3 regions of the Streptosporangium sp. NPDC023825 genome follow, and region 2 is predicted to be linked to each of the others. Evidence: predicted binding sites of a transcription regulator. Region 2 holds the regulator's gene; each other region holds the start of a gene.

Region 1 (5,260 bases), on a different contig from region 2:
ATGAGATTAACGGTCCAAGAGGACATTTCGATCTAGAGGGGTGGTTGATTTGCGCGATAATTGACACAAGGCCGTTCTGCGGGTGGCGGAGATGATCTGATCGGGCGCCCGGGCGGCCGGGCAAGTATCCTTGCCCCATGGCTCTGGGTCGCGCATCTGTCCTCCCCGATCGTGTCGCCACCGTCCGCGAGCTCCTCGCCGCCGGTGCCCGCTCGTTCTCCTTCGAGTTCTCCCCACCGAAGACCGACGAGGGAGAGCGGCAGCTCTGGCGCGCAGTCCGCGAGCTGGAGTCGCTGCACCCCACCTTCGTGTCCGTCACCTACGGCGCGGGCGGCAGCACCCGCGACCGCACCGTCGACATCGTCGAGCGGCTCGCCCACGAGACCACGCTCACCCCGGTGGCCCACTTCACCGCCGTCAACCACTCCGTCCGCGAGCTGCGCCACCTGATCGGCCGCTTCGCGGGGGCGGGCGTGCGCAACATCCTCGCCGTGCGGGGCGACCCGCCCGGCGACGTGACGGGCGAGTGGGTGCGCCACCCCGAGGGCGTCCAGTACGCCGAGGAGCTCGTCCGGCTCATCCGCCAGTCCGGCGACTTCTGCGTGGGCGTGGCCGCCTTCCCGTACAAGCACCCCAGGTCGAGTTCGATCGAGTCCGACACCGAGTACTTCGTGCGCAAGTGCCGGGCGGGCGCCGACTACGCGATCACCCAGATGTTCTTCCGCGCCGAGGACTACCTGCGGCTGCGCGACCGGGTGGCGGCCAGCGGCTGTGACACGCCGATCATCCCCGGGATCATGCCCGTCACGCAGATGAGCACCATCGCCAGGTCCGAGCAGCTCTCCGGCGCGCCGTTCCCGCCGGAGGTGGCCGAGAGGTTCGCGGCCGTCGCCGACGATCCGGCCGCCGTGCGCAGCCTCGGCATCGAGCACGCGGCCGAGCTCTGCCAGACCCTGCTCGACGAGGGGGCGCCCGGCATCCACTTCATCACCTTCAACCGCTCCAGCGCGACCCGCGAGGTCTTCCAGGCCCTCGACCACACGTCGAAGGCCGCCCCGCTGCCGGTCTGACGCCGTCGCATCCCCGCTCCCGCCGGGGGCGCGGCGGCCGGTGGGCGGTCCCTGTCCGGCCGGGCCCGGTCAGCGGGGCCCGCCGCGGAGCCGCCCGGCGCGCCTGGCCGGGCGGCCGGTTCCCCGGACGAGGCACGCCGGTGCGGGACGTCCCGGGAGGGCGGCGTCCCGTCGGGGATCCGGAGCTCCGGCCGGTGGCTCAGCCGCCCAGCGGCAGGGTGGTCCCGAGGATCGCGTAGCGCTCGTGCCCGCCGGGGAAGACGAACTGCGTGAGCAGGTCCACGAAGCCGACGCTCCGGTAGAGGTGCCGGGCCGCGGTGGGCTGGTCGCGGGTCGACAGCACGGCGGTGCGCTCCAGGCGGCCCGCGCACATGCCCGCGATCATCGCCCGGCCGATGCCCTTTCCCTGGTAGTCGGGGTGGACGTGGATCTCGGCGAGCTCCAGCGCGTCGCCCAGCCAGCCGCGGGCGCCGCCCTCGCCGTGTTTCTCCACGAGGGCCCGCCTGACCACGTCGTGCCACCACTGGCCGGGAACCCCGTGGAAGCCGTAGGCGATGCCCACCGGTGTGCCGTCGGCCAGCTCGGCGAACAGGCAGGTGAAGGCGGGATGGGTGGCGTGGTTTCCCATGATGAGCCTGCGGCCGGCGATCTGGTCGGCGGGCGGGTCCATCGCCTCGGTGTAGACGTGGAGGACCGCGTCCAGTCGGAGCCTGAACTCGTCGGGTCCGATCCGTCGCAGTCCGATCACGCGTCGCACCCTAGCAGTGCGGACGTGGCGCGGGTCGGCACGGGACGCGGGTGCGCGCCTGGTGGGTGCGGCGCTCAAGCGCCGTGGAAGGTCGTCATTCGACCTCGACGGGGACCCCACCGGTGATGCGGACGAGCTCCTCGAAGGAGGTCGGGAAAACGGTGTGCGGATGGCCGGCGGCGGCCCAGACGACCTCGTGCTTGCCGAGCCAGGTGTCGACCAGGGTCCTGACCGGCGCGGGGTGGCCGATCGGGGCGACGCCGCCGATGACCTGACCGGTGGCCGCCCGCACGAAGGCGGGGTCGGCGCGCCGCACCTTCGCCGCGCCCGCCGTCCTGGCGATCAGGTCGGTGTCGACCCGGTGGGCTCCGCTGGTCAGCACCAGGAGCGGCTCGCCGTCGGCGTCGAATATCAGGCTGTTGGCGATGGCGCCGACCTCGCAGCCGAGCTGCGCGGCCGCGGTGGCGGCGGTCGGGGTGGCCTCCGCGAAGACGACGATCTCGCCGGGGACGCCGTGCTCGCGCAGGACGGCGGCGACCTTCTCGATGTTCGGATGCAACTTTTCTGGCACGCGGCCACTCTAAACAGATTGACCGTTGATTGCCGCTTTATAACCGGCGGCCTGCACGGGGAACCCGTGCGCTATGGTCCCTTGACCTGATCCACAGTGATATGAGGAGTTGATTGAAAGTGGGGGTTGGACAGCGGCAGGGAGTGGCCGCGCTGATGACGGCGGGGGCCGTGCTCCTCTCTTCCGCGGGCGTCACCCTTTTCGCGGGCGCCGCCGCGGCCCAGACCTCGGCCGTCCCGGCCGTGACAGCCGTGACGGCGACGGGGGCGAGCCCGTTCGTCGCGCCGGGCAAGACGCTCAAGCTCGGCGCGAAGGGCGCCACGGTGAAGGTGCTCCAGACCCGGCTGGCCGAGCTCGGCTACGCGCCGGGCAGGATCGACGGCCGCTACGGCGGGGCGACCCTGGCGGCGGTCTGGGCCTTCCAGAAGGTCAACGGCGTCACGCCGACCAGCACCGTGGCGCGCAGGACCTGGGCCGCCCTGGAGGCCCCGGTGGCGCCGAAGGTGCTCGTTCCCAACGGGAAGCCGACCCGGGTGGAGGTCAACCTCGCCAAGCAGGTGATGGTCCTCTACGTCGGCGGTGTGGTGAAGCTGGTCAGCCACACCTCCTCCGGCAGCGGGATCTCCTACTGCGAGACGGCCACCTGGGAGGGCAGGACCCAGCGGTTCTGCGGTGACGCCCGCACGCCGACGGGCGACTACAAGACCACCTGGCGCAGGGACGGCTGGCACAAGTCCTACCTGGGCCAGCTCTACAACCCGATCTTCTTCAACGGGGGCATCGCCTTCCACGGCGCGCTGTCGGTGCCGCTGGCGCCCGCCTCCCACGGCTGCGTACGGCTGCCGATGCACGTGGCGGAGGTCCTTCCCGGCCTGCTCGGTACGGGAGTGCCGGTGCACGTCCGGGGCAGGTTCGTCCGGTAGGGCGGCGGAACGGGCGGTCCGGCGGGCGTGGCCCCGCCGGTCGTGAACCGGGGCCCCGGGAGACGGTGATCTCCCGGGGCCCTTTCGCGTGCCCGCACGCACCGATCTTCCGTGCCCGCAGGTGTCTTCACACATCCGAAGATCGAACTTTTGTTCGCCGTTTTACTTGACAGTATTAGTGATCGAATTTATGTTCGATGTGATGACACGGCGCTCGCGGCTCGTGTCCAAGGGCGGCCGATCCGGTCCACGTCGTCGGCGGAGACGATCGGGCCAGGTCAGGACGGGCGGGGAGAGGGGAAGCTCCTCGTCCGGCCGTCCGGTGGATTTGTCGGTGGGGTCTGCGAGTGTGATACCGCCGGCGAAAACGCCGGAGCCGCTCGCGACCAAGGAGGCTGAAGCACTATGACCCCTCGGCTCGGCGATTCCGGTGGGCCCCGGTTGTCCCCCACGGTGCGGGCACACCTTTCAGACGCGCGCGACTGCCTCGAAGAGGCCGCCGCCGCCCGGACTTCCGCCGCGCGTTACGTCGCGGCCCATCTCGCCGCGCTCAGGGCGGCCGCTGCCGTCCTGGCGGCCCGTCCCCGTCCCATGGAGGGCCGCAGGAGGCGCAGGCTGCGCAGCGCCTGGGAAATGCTGCCCGAGGCCGAGCCCCGCCTCGCCGAGTGGGCACCCTACTTCGAGACGAGCGCGGCCAAGCGGGCCGCCGCCGAGGCGGGCCTGACCCGCACGGTGTCCTCGCGGGACGCCGAGGAGCTCATCTCCGAGGCGGAGCGTTTCGTCACCGCCGTGGAGAAGCTGCTCGGCGTGCCGAGCCAGCCCATGCTCCCCGGCCGGGTCCCCCTGGCCGGTTAGAGCCCCGGGTCTCCCTAGCCGGTTGGAGCCGGAGCGGCCTCCCACCCGGGGTCACCGCCCGGGCTCACCGGCGCCGTCCCCGTACGTCCTCGTGCCCGCCGGTCCCCCCGGACGGCACGAGGACGTACGGGGACGTTTTTCGTGCCGCCCGTCCGTCGTGCCGCCCGTCCGTCGTGCCGTCTCCGTCGTGCCGCCTGTCCCCGCCGTGCCGCCCGCCCGTCCTGGGCCGCCCCCGGGCCGTCCTCGCTTCGTCCGTTCTCACGCCGCCGTCGTGGAGTTCTGGCGGGCGGCGCGGTGACGTAGCAGGAGCATGGCGGCGTCGTCGCTCAGAGGCCTGCCCACGTGGTCGAGCAGGTCGGCGCGGAGGGCGTCCAGCGAGCCCTGAGGGTCGTCGCCGTCCAGCAGGTGCGCCCGCTCCAGCAGCGGGTAGAACTCGCCGACCCCGTCGCGCGCCTCGATGACCCCGTCGGTGTAGAAGAGCACCTGGTCGCCCGGCTCGAACGGGATGTGGTGCGGCTGCGGCTCGCTGGCCTTGAGGGCGCTCATGCCCAGCGGGAGCGCCTCGTCCGGCGGGTCGGCGAACCAGATCCCGCCCTCGGCGTCGAGCACCATGGGCGCCGGATGGCCGCAGTTGATGACGGTGATGGTGGAACCGCCGCTGATCTCGGCCAGCACGGCGGTCACGAACTGCTCGCCGGACAGTTCGCGGGTCAGGGCGTTCTCCAGACGCGCCACGACGCCCTGGAGCGTCCTCTCGTCGTGGGCCGCCTCCCGGAAGGCCCCGAGCACCACGGCGGCCGTCTCCACGGCCTCCAGGCCCTTGCCCTGGACGTCCCCCACGATGATCCGCACCCCGTGCGGGGTGGTGACGACCTCGTACAGGTCGCCGCCGATCCTGGCCTCCGCCGTGGCGGAGGTGTACGAGACGGCCACGCCGATGCCCGGTCCCGCGCGGCGGGGCACCGGGCGCAGCAGCACCCGCTGGGCGGCCTCGGCCACCGAGCGCACGTCGGCGAGCTGGTGTTCGTGGCGCAGCCGCCCGGCGCTGGCCAGCACGCTGGCCATGGTGACGCCGAGGATGGCGATGAGGGTG
Region 2 (5,260 bases):
GGTCGCCCCGGACGCGCCGCTGGCCGAGGAGATCGTCACCGACGACCGGCGCGAGGCGTTCGAGGCGTACCGGACCAGCGTGTCGAAACTGTCGGACATTGACCGGCTGTCCACCGAGAAGGAGAAGACCGGCGTCTTCCTGGGCCGGTACGCGATCAACCCGGTCAGCGGCGAGCGCATGCCGGTCTGGGCGGCCGACTACGTGCTGTCCGACTACGGCCACGGCGCCATCATGGCCGTGCCCGCGCACGACCAGCGCGACCTGGACTTCGCCCGCGCCTTCGGCCTGCCGGTACGTGTGGTCGTGCACACCGGCCTGGCCGATCCGGGCGAGACCGGCGTCGCCACCTCCGGTGACGGCGCGATGGTCAACTCCGGCCCGCTGGACGGCCTGGCCAAGGCCGAGGCGATCCGGAAGATCATCGAGGTGCTGGGCGAGCGGGGCACCGGACGGTTCACGGTCAACTTCCGGCTGCGCGACTGGCTGCTGTCCCGCCAGCGCTTCTGGGGCTGCCCGATCCCGATCATCCACTGCGCCGACTGCGGCGAGGTCCCCGTCCCCGACGACCAGCTGCCCGTCACCCTGCCCGACATGCGCGGCGAGGCCCTGGCGCCCAAGGGCGTCTCCCCGCTGGCCTCGGCCGAGGACTGGGTGAACGTCTCCTGTCCCAAGTGCGGCGGCCCGGCCAGGCGCGACACCGACACGATGGACACCTTCGTCGACTCCTCGTGGTACTTCCTGCGCTACGTCGACCCGGCGTACGAGGACGGCCCGTTCGACGTCGAGCGCGTCCGCAGGTGGGGCCCGATCGACCAGTACGTCGGCGGCGTCGAGCACGCCGTGCTGCACCTGCTGTACTCCAGGTTCTTCACCAAGGTCCTGCACGACATGGGGATGGTCGACTTCGTCGAGCCCTTCACCCGCCTGCTGAACCAGGGGCAGGTCATCAACCAGGGCAAGGCGATGTCCAAGTCGCTGGGCAACGGCGTCGACCTGGGCCGGCAGATCGACGCCTACGGTGTCGACGCGGTCAGGCTGACCGTCGTCTTCGCCGGACCGCCCGAGGAGGACATCGACTGGGCCGACGTCTCCCCGGCGGCGTCGCAGAAGTTCCTGGCCCGCGCGTTCCGCGTCATGGCCGAGGCCGGCGCGGCCTCCGCGCCCGGCGTCGACGTCACGGCCGGAGATCCGAGCCTGCGCAAGGTCGTCCACCACACCATCGACGAGGTCACCAGGCTGGTCGACTCCCACCGCTTCAACGTCGCGGTGGCCCGCATGATGGAGCTGACGAGCGCGGCCCGCAAGGCCATCGACTCCGGGCCCGGCGCCGCCGACCCGGCGGTCAGGGAGGCCGCCGAGACCCTGGCGGTCATGCTGTCCCTGGTCGCGCCGTACGCGGCGGAGGAGGGCTGGGAGCGGCTGGGACACTCCGCCTCGGTCGCCACCGCGGGCTGGCCGGTCGCCGACCCGGCGCTGCTGGTCCAGGAGTCGGTCACCTGTGTCGTCCAGGTCGCGGGCAAGGTGCGCGACCGGCTGGAGGTCTCCCCGGAGATCTCCGAGGCGGACCTGGAGGCGCTGGCCCTGGAGTCGGAGAAGGTCCGGTCCTTCCTGTCCGGGGCGCCGCGAAAGGTGATCGTCCGCGCGCCCAAGCTGGTCAACATCGTCCCGTAGGCAGCGGAAAGGCCCTGAAAATGCCGGATGGGTGGTGTCCCGATATCGGGACACCACCCATCCGGCATGTCGCGCGTCCTGCGGCGCGTCGCCCGGAGGCGCGTGGTGCGGAACTCGCGTCGGAACGGCGTGTTTCGAACCTCGCTCAGCGGGCGCGGAGAAGAGCCCCGCGCGGAGAGGAACCCAGCGAGGAGAGGAACTCAGCGGGCGCGGAGCAGAACGGTCCGGAGCTCGCCCGGAACGCTCGTGTCAGAGCTTGCGGAGGACCGCGACGACCTTGCCGAGCACGGTGGCCTCGTCACCCGGGATCGGGTCGTAGTTGGGGTTGTGCGGGACCAGCCAGACATGGCCGTCTCTGCGCTTGAAGGTCTTGACCGTGGCCTCGCCGTCGATCATCGCCGCGACCACGTCGCCGTTGTCGGCGACCGGCTGCTGGCGTACGACCACCCAGTCACCGTTGGCGATGGCGGCCTCGATCATCGAGTCACCGGTCACCTGGAGGAGGAAGAGGGTGCCCTCGCCGACAAGCTGCTTGGGCAGGGCGAAGACGTCCTCGATGCTCTCCTCGGCGAGTATGGGACCACCGGCGGCGATCCGGCCTACCAGGGGAACGTAGGCGGCGGTCGGGCGGCTGACCGGGGCCTCGTCCTCGCCGGAGTCGGGATCCACCCACAACACGGGCTCGCCGGGAAGGCGGACCTCCAGGGCGCGGGGGCGGTGCGGATCACGCCGCAGGTAGCCCTTGCGCTGCAACGCCGTCAGCTGGTGCGACACGCTGGAGGTGCTGGTGAGCTGCACCGCCTCACCGATCTCCCGCATGGACGGCGGGTAGCCGCGCTGCTGCACGGAATCGCGGATCACCTCAAGGATCTTCCGCTGCCTGGGGGTGAGGCCAAGGGAGTCACGCCTTCGCACCGCCAGGTCGCTGGCGGCCGAACCGTTCTCGTTGTGCTGGCTCATACGAACTCCTCGCCTCCCGGTCTGTATTTAACACGTCGCACACAGCGACCATACCTCGGCCGAAGATCATATTCAAACAATTGTTCGAATGTCCTCGAAATCGGCGACGCCGTGGTGTACAACATCGTACGGGAGTTCGATCGACATCGTGTTCGATTCGCCGATCTTTCTTCGACATGTGTTCGGCCAGGTCGAGGGGATGGGGGTCACCATGAAACCGACCACGACGACACCGCGATCCAGGACCGCGCCGGCATCCCGGGCGGCGCGGCGATCACCGGAGGCGCCGCGCCTGCGGCTCGTGCCGCCCCCGCGACCGGAGCCGGAGTCGGGGTCGGAGCCGGGGCCGGAGTCCGCGCGGAGGTCCGGGGCGGGGGCCGGGCCGGGATCCGGACGGGGGCCGGTGCCGGATCCGGTGTCGGGACCCCTGCCGGGACCCCTGTCCGGACCACTGCCGGGACCGCGTACCGGCCGTGGGTCGGGGCGAAGGTCCGGACAGGGGTCCGAGCGGGTGCCCGGGCAGCGGTCCGGACAGCGGTCCGAGCGGCTGCCCGGGAGCGAATCCAGGCAGGGGCCCGGTCGCGAGCCCGGGCGGCCGTCCGGACGTGAGCGGAGACGGCGACCCGGTCGCGAGCCGGGGCGGAGGCCTGGCCATGAGCCGGAGCGGGGGCTCGGGGGCGGATCCGGGCCGGGAAGGGCGCCGGGCCCGGCGGTGGCGTCCGCGGCGCGGGCCCGCCGTCCCGGGGTCGCCCGGCCGGCGCCCGTCCGGCGGCCACTCCGGCTCACCAGGCGTGGAAGGATCGTGGCGGTGGCGGTGCTCGCGCTCCTCACCCTGGGGGTGCTCTGGATCGGCGGGCGCATCGACATGGCCTCGGCGGGCGGGCGGCCGGACCTCGAGGGCCTTCCCCGGATCACGGTGCACGCGGGCGACACGCTGTGGGAGATCGCGGACGCGTTGACGGAGGAGGCCGACACCGGCCCGACGGTCCGCCGTGTCATGGACCTCAACGGGCTGTCCGGCTCCGCGGTCCGGCCGGGGACCCGGCTCTACCTCCCCGAGGGCCTCGTCCGCTGAGGCCCGGGAGGGCCTGCCCCCTGAGATGGGCTGTCCCCTGAGACGGGGGAGGGGCGGTGGCGTACGCGGGGGAGGGGTCCGGGAGGGCGGTCGGCGGGCGGGGGAGGGGGTCCGGAGTGCCCTCGCCTGACAGGTCGCCCGGGGCGCGTGTGAGGGAAGCGGTGCCCGGGACGGGAGGGGTCCCGCCCAGGTGGCGACACGCCGCGATGTGACGGCTGATCAGCGACTTCGTCCCGCAAGGTCGTTTCAACTTGCGTTCATGGTCGCGCACTTCTACGGTTGGACCACAACATCTAGTGGCTGCATCGCAACCCTTCACCACAGATTGTGTTTCCATTACCGCACCTCGACTATTCGAAGGTGTGTGCGCGAGCGTCTGTGCGTGCGCGTGGTGGGTAGGTGAAATGGGTCGGCCGCTTCGGTAGTCAGGGAGGCGACACACGTGCATTGTCCGTTCTGTCGCCATCTGGACACGCGAGTCATCGACAGCCGGGCCACCGAGGACGGTGGGGCCATCCGCCGCAGGCGCACGTGCTCCGAATGCGGGCGCAGGTTCACCACGCAGGAGACCGTCCTGCTCATGGTGAGCAAGCGCAGCGGTGTGACGGAGCCGTTCTTCAGGGACAAGGTGATCGCCGGAGTCCGGCGGGCGTGCCAGGGACGGTCCGTCAGCGAGGACTCCCTGGCGCAGCTGGGCCAGCGGGTCGAGGAGAGCATCCGGGCCACCGGGTGCGCCGAGATCGCGGCCCACGAGGTCGGGCTGGCCATCCTGGGCCCGCTCCGAGAGCTGGACGAGGTGGCGTACCTGCGGTTCGCCTCCGTCTACCGGGGGTTCGAGACCCTGGCCGACTTCGAGGCGGAGATCGAGCGGCTCCGGGCGGAGCGCTCCACCGAGCAGGACTGATGCAGACCCCGGGCGCCGGGGGTGAGGCGGCGCGTTGGTGTGGTCCGATTCGAGGGTTCTACGGAGCCCCAGGAGGGGGAAGTCATGACGGAGACTGTCGGCGCGGTGACACGTGGGGGCAAGAGGCCGCGTAAGGGCCTGAAGATGAAGCGCATCTTCACCACGCCAGGCGTGCATCCCTATGACGAGCTGACCTGGGAGCGCCGTGACGTCGTCATGACCAACTGGCGCGACGGCTCGGTCAACTTCGAGCAGCGCGGCGTCGAGTTCCCCCAGTCGTGGTCGGTCAACGCCGCCAACATCGTGACCACCAAGTACTTCCGCGGCGCGGTCGGCACCCCGCAGCGGGAGTGGAGCCTCAAGCAGCTGGTCGACCGGGTGGTGGGCGTCTACACGCGTACGGCGGTCGAGCACGGCTACTTCGCCACCGACGAGGACGCCGAGATCTTCGACCACGAGCTCAAGCACGCCCTGGTCAACCAGGTCTTCAGCTTCAACTCGCCCGTCTGGTTCAACGTCGGCACCGCGTCGCCGCAGCAGGTCAGCGCCTGCTTCATCCTGGCCGTCGACGACCAGATGGAGTCGATCCTCGACTGGTACAAGGAAGAGGGCGTGATCTTCAAGGGAGGTTCGGGCTCCGGCGTCAACC
Region 3 (5,260 bases), on a different contig from region 2:
TCGATGGCCACCACGGTCGCGAAAAGACCCGTCGTGGTCATGACACCGGTGCCCGGCGTGAGGCTGTTCTGCATCTTGACCTGCTCCTGCTGCCGCTTGCGCTGCGGCCGGATGAGCAGGAAGTAGAACACCACGACCATGAGAGCGATCATGATCAGGCTCGAATAGTTGCCGCCCACAGGGCCGCTCCCTCTCTTGAGATTGACCGGCGGAAGCCGGACGTCACATACGGCCACGCCGCTCAGCACGTCAGCCTACACAGCCAGCCAAGGCTCGGAGTTTAGGCGAGCTGTTAAGAGCGCGGCAACGAAGTCACGTTTTGGCGCGCAGGGAAGTTCCCATTTCGATACAGTTGTCATCGATCTGTGATCAATCCTGTACGTCTTCCCTACCGACTCCCAACGTTAGACGGCCCCGGGATCATCCTCAAGATCGATGAGAAACGAGGCTCCGAAGGCGTCCGGCGGGGGCACCAGCCCCATGTGGGTCCAGGCCGCAGCGGTCGCCACCCGGCCACGGGGGGTGCGGGCCAGCAGTCCCTGCCGCACCAGGAACGGCTCGGCGACCACCTCGACCGTCTCCGGCTCCTCCCCCACCGCGACCGCCAGCGTCGACAGTCCCACCGGCCCGCCGCCGAACTTGCGCAGCAGCGCCCCGAGCACCGCCCGGTCGAGCCGGTCGAGCCCCTCGGCGTCGACCTCGTAGAGGTTGAGCGCGGCGGAGGCGACATCCCTGGTGACGACGCCCTCGGCGCGCACCTCGGCGAAGTCGCGGACCCGGCGCAGCAGCCGGTTGGCGATGCGGGGGGTGCCCCGGGAGCGGCCGGCGATCTCGCGGGCGGCGTCGCCGGGGAGCGTGACGCCCAGCAGGCGGGAGGAGCGGTGCAGCACCTCCTCCAGCTCGGCGACCCCGTAGAAGTCCATGTGCGCGACGAAACCGAAGCGGTCGCGCAGCGGCGCGGGGAGCATGCCGGCCCGGGTGGTGGCGCCGACCAGGGTGAACGGGGCGATCTCCAGCGGGATCGCGGTCGCCCCCGGCCCCTTGCCCACCACGATGTCGACGCGGAAGTCCTCCATCGCGAGGTAGAGCATCTCCTCGGCGGGCCTGGCCATCCGGTGGATCTCGTCGATGAACAGGACCTCGCCCTCGGAGAGGGTCGACAGGATCGCCGCGAGGTCGCCGGCCCGCTCCAGCGCGGGCCCCGAGGTGATCCGGAGGGGCACGGAGAGCTCGGTCGCGATGATCATGGAGAGGGTCGTCTTGCCCAGCCCGGGTCCGCCGCTCATCAGCACGTGGTCCGGCGGCCGGTTGCGCCGCAGCGCGCTCTGCAGCACCAGCGACAGCTGCTCGCGCACCCGCGTCTGGCCGATGAACTCCTCCAGCCGCTTGGGCCGCAGCGCCGCCTCGATGTATCTCTCGTCGCCCTCGGCGTCCGGCGACACCAGATCACGGTCGGAACCCACGCCGCCCCTCCCCCTCTCGCCGTACGGCGGAACCGCCGGAGCCCTCCGGGGACCGCGCGGCCCCGCCCACCGTCTCGCGGCACACGTCCCGTACGGCGCGCCCGTCCCTCATCGCACGCTCAGCGCGCGGAGCGCGGCCTTGAGCAGGGCCGCCACCTGCGGGGTGCGGCCCTCGGCCAGCTCGGCGTCGGCCTGCGGCTCGACGACGGCGACCGCCTCGTCGGCGTCCCGCCCCGAGTAGCCCAGGCCGACCAGCCCGGAGTGGACCTGGGCGCGCCAGGCGGGCGCGGCGACGCGGCCGTCGAGGGCGGCGTTGACGGCCTCCTCCGGCGTGCCGAGCTTGTTCTTGAGGTCGACGATGATCCGCTGGGCACCCTTCGGGCCCACCCCGGGGACCCTGGTCAGCGCCTTGACGTCGGCGGAGGCCACCGCCACCCGGAGCGCGTTGGGGGTGTGCACGGCCAGCATCGCCAGGGCGACCTTGGGACCGACCCCGCTCGCCGTCTGCAGCATCTCGAAGATGCCGCGCTCGTCGTCGGTGACGAAGCCGAACAGGGTGAGCGACTCCTCGCGGACCACCAGCGAGGTGGCGAGCCTGGCCTCCTCGCCCGTCCTGAGCGTCGCCAGCGTGCCCGGCGTGCAGTGCACCAGGACTCCTACCCCGCCGACCTCGACGACCGCGCCGTCGGCGGCGATCGCGGTCACCTGCCCTCGCACCGAGGCGATCACTTCGCGGTTCCTCTCGGGTGTCCGGCCCTGCCACGGCCTCGGAAGTAGGCGGCGGGGGTGGTGGTGGCGCTCGCCGCCTTCGCGGCGGCCTCGGCCAGCCTGCTCTGGGCCCCGCCCCGCCACACGTGGCAGATCGCGAGGGCGAGCGCGTCGGCGGCGTCGGCGGGCTTGGGCATGGCGTCCAGCCGCAGCAGGCGGGTCACCATCGTGCCGACCTGCTGCTTGTCTGCCGTGCCGCTGCCGGTGATGGCGGCCTTGACCTCGGACGGCGTGTGCAGCGCGACCGGCAGGCCCCTGCGGGACGCGCACAGGATCGCCACGGCGGAGGCCTGCGCGGTGCCCATCACGGTCCTGAGGTTGTGCTGGGCGAAGACCCGCTCCACGGCCACCGCGTCGGGCCGGACCTCGTCGAGCCACCGCTCGATGCCCGCCTCGATCGCCACCAGCCGGGCGCCGATCTCGTCGTCGGCGGGGGTGCGGACGACCCCGACCTTGACCAGGCTCAGCGGCGCGCCGGGCCGCCCCTCGACGGCGCCGAGCCCGCATCGGGTAAGCCCGGGATCGACCCCCATCACCCGCAACTCGGGCAACCGCACCGACACGCCTCCGCTCGCCGAACACCTGTTCGGTGGCAGACTCTACCGCGTGGGAGCGGCCCGCGCACGGCTCTTCCCCGGCCCGCCGCGGGGGCCGGGCTCACAGGTGCTGGGCGGCGGGTTCCGCCTCCTCGTCGTCCTCGTCGCTCTTCCTGTCGCGCAGCCGGTCCAGGCGGTTCATCACCGGCGAGGCCGAGATGCCGTGGATCACCAGGGAGGCCAGCACGGTGAAGGCGACCACGGCCCAGAGTTCCTCGGCGGGCACGCCGAAGTCGGCCTGGCCGAGGGCGTAGGCGAGATAGAACAGCGAGCCGATGCCGCGGATGCCGAAGAACGCCGTCGCGACGCGCTCGCGCGGCCCGGCCCTGCCGCCCAGCTCGGCGAGCCAGCCGGCCAGCGGCCGGATGACCAGCAGCAGCAGGAGGCCGACCGCGGCGCCCTGCCAGGTGAGCGCGGACAGGCCGCCCATCGCGACGAAGCCGCCGAGCAGCACGATCAGCCAGGCGGTGAACAGCCGCTCGATCTGCTCTATGAAGCCGTGCAGCACCCCGTTGTAGCCGTGGCTGCGCTCGGCCGCCCTGATGGTGCAGGCGGTCACGAACACCGCGATGAAGCCGTAGCCGTGCACCAGCTCGGTGAGGCCGTAGGCCAGGAACGTCGCGGCCAGCGCCACGAAGCCGTCGCGGTGCTCGGCCAGCCGCAGGTCGGACTTCTGGGCGCGGAAGAACAGCCGCCCCAGCCCCTTGCCGATCAGCAGGCCGCACACCACGCCCGCGGCGCACCGGTAGAGCAGGTCCACCAGCGTCCACTCGGCGATCCAGCCGACACCCCCGGCAACGGCCAGCGTGATCGCCGCGTACACCAGGGGGAAGGCCAGGCCGTCGTTGAGGCCCGCCTCGGAGGTGAGGGTGAAGCGGACCTCGTCGTCGGCCTTCTCCGAGTCGACGGGCTCACCGACCTGCACGTCGGAGGCGAGCACCGGGTCGGTCGGCGCGAGCACCGCGCCCAGCAGCAGCGCCGCGGCCAGGGGCCAGCCGAGCAGGCCGTACGCGGCGGCGGCCACGGCCAGGACGGTCAGCGGGAGCGTCCACCCCAGCAGGCGCCAGGTCGAGGACCAGTCGCGCCGGCCGAAGGGCCGGTTGATGGCCAGCCCGGCGCCCATGAGCGAGATCAGCACGCAGATCTCGGTGGCGTGCTCGACCAGCGTCCGATGGGCCACCGGATCGGGATCGGGCAGCTCCAGCGGCAGGGCGTAGAGGAGGAGGCCGCCCAGCAGGCAGGCCAGGGGGAGCGAGAAGGGGCGGCGGTTGAGGAGCCGCGGGAGCGTGGCCGCGAGCAGCGCGGCGACGCCCGCCACGGCAAAAATCAGGTCAGGATTGCCCATTGTCCGCGTGATATGCCCTCGACCACGCGGACAAACCTCGCAGACCACACGAGATCACACCGAACAGCCCGAGCTACGCGTCGAGCTTCTCCATGACCTCGTCGGAGACGTCGAAGTTGGCCCAGACGTTCTGCACGTCGTCGCTGTCCTCGAGGGCGTCGATCAGCCTGAAGACCTTGCGGGCGCCGTCCTCGTCCAGCGGGACGTTCATCGTCGGCATGAAGCTGGACTCGGCCGAGTCGTAGTCGATCCCGGCCTCCTGCAGGGCCTTGCGGACCGGGACGAGGTCGGTGGCCTCGGAGACGACCTCGAACTGGTCGCCCAGGTCGTTGACCTCCTCGGCGCCCGCGTCGAGGACCGCGACCAGCACGTCGTCCTCGGCCAGCTCACCCTTGGGGACGAGCACGACGCCCTTGCGGTTGAACATGTAGGACACCGAGCCGGGGTCGGCCAGCGAGCCGCCGTTGCGGGTCAGCGCGACGCGGACCTCGGAGGCGGCGCGGTTGCGGTTGTCGGTGAGGCACTCGATCAGCACCGCGACGCCGCCGGGGGCGTAACCCTCGTACATGATGGTCTGCCAGTCGGCGCCGCCGGCCTCCAGGCCGCCGCCGCGCTTACGGGCACGCTCGATGTTGTCGATCGGGACCGAGCTCTTGCGCGCCTTGGTGATGGCGTCGTACAGCGTCGGGTTGCCGTCCGGATCGGGTCCGCCGGTCCGGGCCGCGACCTCGATGTTCTTGATGAGCTTGGCGAACAGCTTGCCGCGCTTGGAGTCGAGCGCGGCCTTCTTGTGCTTCGTCGTCGCCCATTTGGAGTGGCCGGACATCGCCTAGAGCTCCCTCACCATCTCAGCGAAATATGAATGCACACCGACATCCCCGGTAAGTTCCGGGTGGAAGGACGTGGCGAGCAGCGGTCCTTGGCGGACCGCGACGATCCTATCCCCAGGTTCGGCCAGCGCCAGCACTTCGACCCCCGAACCCACGGATTCCACCCAGGGCGCGCGGATGAAGACGGCCCGCATGCCGCCGCGGCCGGCGAAGTCGACGTCGGCCTCGAAGGAGTCGACCTGGCGGCCGAAGGCGTTG

The links. The regulator LexA, encoded in region 2, represses DNA repair genes until DNA is damaged. The targets are predictions, from matches to a motif close to TCGAACANNTGTTCGA.
Region 1: a site for LexA is predicted at 3,455-3,470, ahead of AB0G15_RS27730 (SAV_6107 family HEPN domain-containing protein). Genes of this name have one in related genera too.
Region 3: a site for LexA is predicted at 2,806-2,821, ahead of ruvC (crossover junction endodeoxyribonuclease RuvC). Genes of this name have one in related genera too.

The regions. Positions count from the first base shown of each region.
Region 1 is NZ_JBFAAE010000037.1:50,114-55,373, forward strand. It holds gene metF (methylenetetrahydrofolate reductase [NAD(P)H]) at 138-1,070, shown strand; gene AB0G15_RS27715 (GNAT family N-acetyltransferase) at 1,270-1,818, opposite strand; gene AB0G15_RS27720 (YbaK/EbsC family protein) at 1,913-2,389, opposite strand; gene AB0G15_RS27725 (L,D-transpeptidase family protein) at 2,509-3,312, shown strand; gene AB0G15_RS27730 (SAV_6107 family HEPN domain-containing protein) at 3,718-4,167, shown strand; gene AB0G15_RS27735 (PP2C family protein-serine/threonine phosphatase) at 4,426-5,260, opposite strand, start outside.
Region 2 is NZ_JBFAAE010000011.1:74,022-79,281, forward strand. It holds gene leuS (leucine--tRNA ligase) at 1-1,672, shown strand, start outside; gene lexA (transcriptional repressor LexA) at 1,922-2,632, opposite strand; gene AB0G15_RS13050 (LysM peptidoglycan-binding domain-containing protein) at 3,441-3,707, shown strand; gene nrdR (transcriptional regulator NrdR) at 4,150-4,611, shown strand; gene AB0G15_RS13060 (vitamin B12-dependent ribonucleotide reductase) at 4,696-5,260, shown strand, end outside.
Region 3 is NZ_JBFAAE010000048.1:16,305-21,564, reverse strand. It holds gene yajC (preprotein translocase subunit YajC) at 1-179, opposite strand, end outside; gene ruvB (Holliday junction branch migration DNA helicase RuvB) at 405-1,463, opposite strand; gene ruvA (Holliday junction branch migration protein RuvA) at 1,572-2,192, opposite strand; gene ruvC (crossover junction endodeoxyribonuclease RuvC) at 2,189-2,773, opposite strand; gene AB0G15_RS31280 (cation:proton antiporter) at 2,889-4,172, opposite strand; gene AB0G15_RS31275 (YebC/PmpR family DNA-binding transcriptional regulator) at 4,246-4,998, opposite strand; gene pdxT (pyridoxal 5'-phosphate synthase glutaminase subunit PdxT) at 5,002-5,260, opposite strand, start outside.